Tomitella gaofuii: one gene and its partner. The protein of the gene in region 1 interacts with the protein of each later gene in a pairwise test. Links are inferred from orthologs where the notes say so. Each region holds a gene or a part of one and is shown in the gene's direction. Other genes may lie near its edges.

Region 1 (3,606 bases):
CCCCGGGCAGGCGGTCGGCCACGATGGGCCCGTACATGAGCAGCGGGTCGGTGGTGGAGTCGCCGTAGATGGTCGAGGTGGGGACTGCGGGGGCGTCGGTGGCGGTCATCGGTGTTCCTCCTGGATCGGTGGTGGGGTGTGCGGGGCGAGGGAGTGCAGGTCGAGCGTGTCCGGACCGGCGGGCGCGGTGAGCAGGCCGTGGCACGTGTCGACGAGCCGCGCCGTGACACGGCCGGGCGACGTCGCGGCGCCGGGGACGGGGAACGACGGCGGGGGGAACGGGAACGCGGGGGAGTGCACGGCGCCGTCGGCCGCGGCCTCGGCGGCGGCGAGAGCGCCCACCACGTGCCCCAGCAGGCCGGCGGTGCGCCAGCGCGCGGTCTCCTCGTCGAGGCCGGGTCGGGTGCCTGCGGCGGTGAGCACCGCGACCATGCGCCTGCGCGTCTCTTCGACGGTGAACAGGGTGCTGTGTTCGGTGATGAGGCCGGCGAGCTCGGGCGAGACCATCGATTGCGCGAGAAAGCGCGCGTACGCCGAGCCGGGGACGAGCAGAACTCGACGGGCCAGCGGCACCACGAACGCCTCGGCCAGGGCGCGCAGCATCGCCTCGGGGTGCGTCGGCGGGTCGGCGTCGAGCGCGTCGAGCATGGCCTGGCGGTGTACGGCGATGGGGTCCATGCGCTCGGCCAACACCGCGCCGACCAGGCCGTCGCGGGTCCCGAAGTGGTAATTGGCGGCCGACTTGTTGGACTGGCCGGCGGCCTCCTGCACGGCGCGCAGAGTGAGGCCCGTGAGCCCGCGCTCGGCGACGATGCGCTCGGCGGCGTCGATCATCGCGGCGCGGGCGGGGGAGTCGCGTCGGGCGGTGGCGCTGGTCGGTGTCACACCTCACATATTAAGGATTAGTCCTTAATGCGGCAATCGCCGGGCAGCGGGGAACCTCCGATCGCCTGCCCCATCCCGCCGCGTGCCTGCGAGACGCGGCTCGGTGGGGCAGATAAGCTGACCCGAGTTGCGCGGGCCCGCGCGGAACCGCCACATCGACGATCGACAACCGACGACACCGATCGATGAACATCGACAAACAACGACACCGACAGACTGAGGAGTACGCCCGTGGCCGTCATCGAACAGGTCGGAGCACGCGAGATCCTGGACTCCCGTGGCAACCCCACGGTCGAGGTCGAGGTGGCCCTCGACGACGGGACCTTCGCGCGCGCCGCCGTCCCGTCGGGCGCCTCCACCGGTGAGCATGAGGCCGTGGAGCTGCGCGACGGCGGCGAGCGCTACGGCGGCAAGGGCGTCACGCAGGCGGTCGAGGGCGTGCTGGGCGAGCTCGCCCCCGCGGTCATCGGGCTGCCGGCGGAGGAGCAACGGCTGGTGGACCAGGCGCTGCTGGACGCCGACGGCACGCCGGACAAGTCGCGCCTGGGCGCCAACGCGCTGCTCGGCGTCTCGCTGGCCGTGGCCAAGGCGGGCGCCGAGTCGTCCGACCTCGAGCTCTTCCGCTACCTGGGCGGCCCCAACGGCCACGTGCTGCCGGTGCCGATGATGAACATCCTCAACGGCGGCGCGCATGCGGACACGGGCGTGGACGTGCAGGAGTTCATGGTGGCGCCCATCGGCGCGCCCAGCTTCAAGGAGTCGCTGCGCTGGGGTGCCGAGGTCTACCACTCGCTCAAGGCCGTGCTGAAGAAGAAGGGCCTGTCGACGGGGCTGGGCGACGAGGGCGGCTTCGCGCCGGACGTCGCCGGTACGCGCGAGGCGCTCGACGTCATCTCCGACGCGGTCGCCGCCACGGGGCTGGTGCTGGGCCGTGACGTGGCGCTGGCGCTCGACGTGGCCGCCACCGAATTCCATTCCGAGGCCGGCTACGCCTTCGAGGGCACCACCAAAACCGCGGCGCAGATGGCGGAGTTCTACCGCGAGCTGCTGGGCTCGTATCCGCTGGTGTCCGTCGAGGACCCGCTCAGCGAGGACGACTGGGACGGGTGGGCCGAGCTCACCGCGGCGATCGGCGACAAGATCCAGATCGTGGGCGACGACCTCTTCGTCACCAACCCGGCGCGCCTGCGCACCGGCATCGACAAGGGCGCCGCCAATGCGCTGCTGGTCAAGGTCAACCAGATCGGCACGCTCACCGAAACGAACGACGCCGTCGACCTCGCCCACCGCAGCGGGTTCCGCACGATGATGAGCCACCGTTCCGGTGAGACCGAGGACACCACCATCGCCGATCTCGCCGTGGCCCTGAACTGCGGGCAGATCAAGACGGGCGCGCCCGCGCGCAGTGAGCGCGTCGCCAAGTACAACCAGCTTCTGCGCATCGAGGAGTCGCTGGGCGACGCCGGCCGCTACGCCGGTGCCGGCGCCTTCCCGCGCTTCCGTGCGGAGGGCAGCGCGAACTGATGGCGGAGCGGGGCAGGCGGCGGCCGGCGGGCAGCCCGGGCGGCAGGGAACCGGGGCGCAGTGCGCGCACCCGGGACTCGCGTTCGCGCGCGTCCGGCCGCGCGCAGGCCCCGCGGTCGTCGTCGGCCCGGCGCACCGCCACGGCGGCGCAGGCGCGCCGGGGGGCGTCGACCCGGCCGGGCACCGCCGTACGGCCGGGCGCGTCGGCGCGCGCCGGGTCCGCGCCGCTCACGGCGCGCGCCTCGAGCGCCTGGCGGCGGATGTCCGAGCGGACGGAGGGTTCGGGCCAGGGCATGTCTCCGCGCCGCGTCGTCGTCGTCATCGTCATGGTGTGTTTTCTGGCGCTGGCACTGGCCAACCCGGTGCGGACCTACTTCACCCAGCGCCAGGACGCGGCGGAGGCTGCGGCACACCACGCCGAACTGGTGGCGCAGATCGCCGAGTTGAAGAAGAAGGAAAAGCTCCTCGAGGACCCCGACTACATCCGCGCCCAGGCGCGCGACCGGCTGGGATTCGTCGAAGCCGGCCGCACCCCGTACATCGTCGAGTTGCCGGGGGATCCGGTCGAGGCACAAGTCCAGCACGACAAGGCCGAGGCCGCGAATCGTCCCTGGTACGGGTCCGTGTGGGATTCCATCTCGCATGCCGCCGAGGACGACGCCGACGTGCCGGTGCCCAACGTGATCCCGGCCCCGGCACCCCCGCCCGGAGAGTGACGCGCGTCCGGCCGGCGTCCGGCGCGGGCGAGGGGTCGGCAGCAATGACATACCGCAACCGGAGAGGCGATCCACCGGTGAACGAACCAGACAACGACCCTGCGCTCGCGGCCGATCTCGCCGTCGTCGCCGAGCAGCTCGGCCGCATTCCGCGCGGCGTGCTGGCCGTGGCGTACCGCTGCCCGGACGGCGTGCCCGCAGTGGTCCGCACGGCCCCGCGGCTCCCGGACGGCACGCCGTTCCCCACGCTGTACTACCTGACAGAGCCGCGGCTCACGGCGGCCGTGGGCAGGCTCGAATCGGCCGGGCTCATGCGGGAGATGAGCGTCAGGCTCACGCGGGATCCGGCGCTGGCCGCGGCGTACCGGTGCGCGCACGAGGACTACCTGGCCGAGCGCAACGCGCTCGAGGACCTCGGCACCGACTTCACCGGGGGCGGCATGCCCGAGCGGGTCAAGTGCCTGCACGTGCTCGCCGCCCA
Region 2 (2,764 bases), 540 kb from region 1 along the record:
GGCCGACAATGTCAGCCCCCGCGTGCACCTGGTGGCCCGGCCGGGCGCGATCAGCGCCGAGGAGCTCGCGCTCGTCACCGGTGGCGAGGAGGGGCTGTACTCGCCGTACGCGGTGTACCTCGACGGCGGGGATCCCGGCGAGCTGGACCCGGTGCGTGACGGGCTCGCGGCCGTGCAGGACGAGGGCAGCCAGCTGGTGGCCCGCGCCGCCACGCTGGCCGCGCTCGACGGTCCCGACGGCGGGCGGTGGCTGGACCTGTGCGCCGGGCCGGGCGGCAAGGCCGCCCTGCTGGGCGCTATCGCGGACATCGACGGCGCGCACGTCGACGCCGTCGAACCGGCCGAGCATCGCGCCGCGCTGGTGCGGTCGGCCGTCGACGGGCTGCCCGTGACCGTGCACGCCGTCGACGGCCGCGACAGCGGACTCGACCCCGGTTACGACAGGGTCCTCGTCGACGCCCCGTGCACCGGCCTGGGCGCGCTGCGGCGGCGGCCGGAGGCGCGCTGGCGCAAGAGTCCCGGGGACGTGACCGACCTGACCCGGCTGCAGCGGGAGCTGCTGGGCGCGGCGGCCGCGCTGGTGCGCCCGGGCGGCGTCATCGTGTATTCGACGTGCTCGCCGCACCTGGCCGAGACGGCGGGCATCGTGCTCGACGCGCAGCGCCGCCACGGGCTCACCGCGCTCGACGCCCGCACCCTGGTGCCCGGCGCCATGCCGGGGCTCGGCGACGGCCCGTTCGTGCAGTTGTGGCCGCACCGGCATGGCACCGACGGCATGTTCGTCGCGGCCCTGCGCAAGTGAGCACGCGACGGCCATAGAATGTGCCGCATGGCGAACCAGGTTCCGGCGGGCCCGGAGACAGCACGGCAGAGCCCGGAGACAGCACGGCAGGGTACGGCGTCGCGGCGGGTGCGGCAGCCGATGATCGCACCGTCGATCCTGTCCGCGGACTTCGCGCGGCTGGCGGAGGAGGCGGCGATCGTCGCGGGCGATCCGGCGGCGGGCGACTCCGGCGCCGAGTGGCTTCACGTGGACGTGATGGACGCGCACTTCGTGCCCAACCTCACGCTCGGGCTGCCCGTGGTGCAGAGCCTGCTGCAGGCCACCGAGATCCCCCTGGACTGCCACCTGATGATCGAGGACCCGGCGCGCTGGGCGCCGCCCTACGCCGAGGCGGGCGCGCACAACGTCACCTTCCACGCGGAGGCGACGGACGACCCGGCGGCCGTGGCCCGCGACATCCGCGCCGCAGGCGCGGTGGCGGGCCTCGCAGTGAAACCGGGCACGCCCATCGACCCCTACCTGGAGGTGCTGCGCGAGTTCGACACGCTGCTCGTCATGAGCGTCGAACCCGGCTTCGGCGGCCAGTCGTTCATCCCCGACGTGCTGGACAAGGCGCGGGCGGTCCGCCGGCTGGTCGACGCGGGCGAGCTGCGGCTGCTCGTGGAGATCGACGGCGGCATCAACGCGGACACCATCGAGCAGGCCGCGGAGGCCGGGGTGGACTGCTTCGTGGCCGGCTCGGCGGTCTACGGCGCACACGACCCCGCCGCCGCCGTCCGCGGACTGCGCGAGCAGGCGGCGGCCGCATCGCCGCACCTGCACCTGCACCCGTGACCCGGCCGGAACCGGCCACGCCGTGGCCGTCGGACGTGCGGCCGGACGGCGACGAGGCGATGCGCGCGGCCATCGAGCTCTCGTGGACGGCGGCGGCCGCACGAGCCCCAACCCCGCGGTGGGGGCGCTGGTGTTCGACGCCGACGGGCGCGTGTGCGGGGCCGGGACCACGGCCCCGCCCGGCGGTCCGCACGCCGAGGCGGCCGCGCTGGCGCAGGCGGGAGCGGGCGCGCGGCGGCACCGCCGTCGTCACGCTCGAGCCGTGCGACCACACCGGGCGCACCGGCCCGTGCAGCCGCGCCCTGATCGAGGCCGGCGTCGCGCGTGTGGTCTTCGCGGTCGCCGATCCCACTGCGCAGGCCTCCGGGGGCGCGGAGACGCTGCGCCGGGCAGGGGTCGAGGTGGTCGGCGGCGTGTCGGCCGCCGACGTGGAGGCCGGGCCGCTGCGGCCGTGGCTGCACCGGCAGCGCACCGGCCGGCCGCAGGTGACGCTCAAGACGGCCGCCACCATCGACGGGCGGGTCGCCGCGCCCGACGGCACCAGTCGCTGGATCACGGGCGAGGCGGCGCGCGCCGAGGTGCACGAGCGGCGCGCCCGGGTCGACGCCATTCTCGTCGGCACCGGCACCGTCCTCGCGGACGACCCGGCGCTGACGGCCCGCCACCCCGACGGCTCGCTGCGCGGCCACCAGCCGCTGCGGGTGGTGGTGGGCGACCGCCCAGTGCCCGCCGGGAGCAGGATCCTCGACACCGCCGCGCGCACGCTGATCGTGCCCGGCCACGACCCGGCCGCGGTGCTCGCGCGGCTCGCCGACACCTGTTGCGACGTGCAGGTCGAGGGCGGGCCGCGGCTCGCGGGGGCCTTCTTGGGAGCCGGGCTCGTCGACCGGATCGAGCACTATCTGGCGCCGGCCGTGCTCGGCGACGGTCGCGCCGCGGTCGAGGGCGTCGGCGCCCGCACCATCGCCGATCTCCGCCGGTTCCGGTTGCGCGGGCCGGTGCGGGCGCTCGGCGACGACCTGCTGCTGACCTACGATCGGGTGACCGGACAGTAGCCGTGCCGGCGGTCGTGCCGACCGCCGGCGGACGAGAGGACCACGCGATTGTTCACGGGAATCGTCGAAGAAGTCGGTGCGATCACCGCGG

The links. Proteins that work in one complex are often made in the same cells at the same time.
Region 2: the proteins of eno (region 1) and rpe interact in binary tests that used the Escherichia coli proteins (3 or more experiments, as listed by UniProt). The link is inferred for Tomitella gaofuii from one-to-one orthologs.

Annotation. Positions count from the first base shown.
Region 1 is NZ_CP059900.1:1,725,103-1,728,708, forward strand. The notes cover bases 328-3,262. They hold eno (phosphopyruvate hydratase), read left to right. Parts: upstream 328-1,116; coding sequence 1,117-2,409; downstream 2,410-3,262. Other genes in these bases: H4F70_RS08130 (TetR/AcrR family transcriptional regulator), read right to left, coding at 328-885; H4F70_RS08140 (septum formation initiator family protein), read left to right, coding at 2,409-3,125; H4F70_RS08145 (DUF501 domain-containing protein), read left to right, coding at 3,203-3,262. Also shown: H4F70_RS08125 (TauD/TfdA dioxygenase family protein), read right to left, coding at 1-109; more of H4F70_RS08130, read right to left, coding at 106-327; more of H4F70_RS08145, read left to right, coding at 3,263-3,606. UniProt on the Escherichia coli protein: Catalyzes the reversible conversion of 2-phosphoglycerate (2-PG) into phosphoenolpyruvate (PEP). It is essential for the degradation of carbohydrates via glycolysis.
Region 2 is NZ_CP059900.1:2,260,583-2,263,346, reverse strand. It holds rpe (ribulose-phosphate 3-epimerase), read left to right. Parts: upstream 1-910; coding sequence 911-1,618; downstream 1,619-2,764. Other genes in the region: H4F70_RS10590 (riboflavin synthase), read left to right, coding at 2,722-2,764; H4F70_RS10605 (RsmB/NOP family class I SAM-dependent RNA methyltransferase), read left to right, coding at 1-802. UniProt on the Escherichia coli protein: Catalyzes the reversible epimerization of D-ribulose 5-phosphate to D-xylulose 5-phosphate.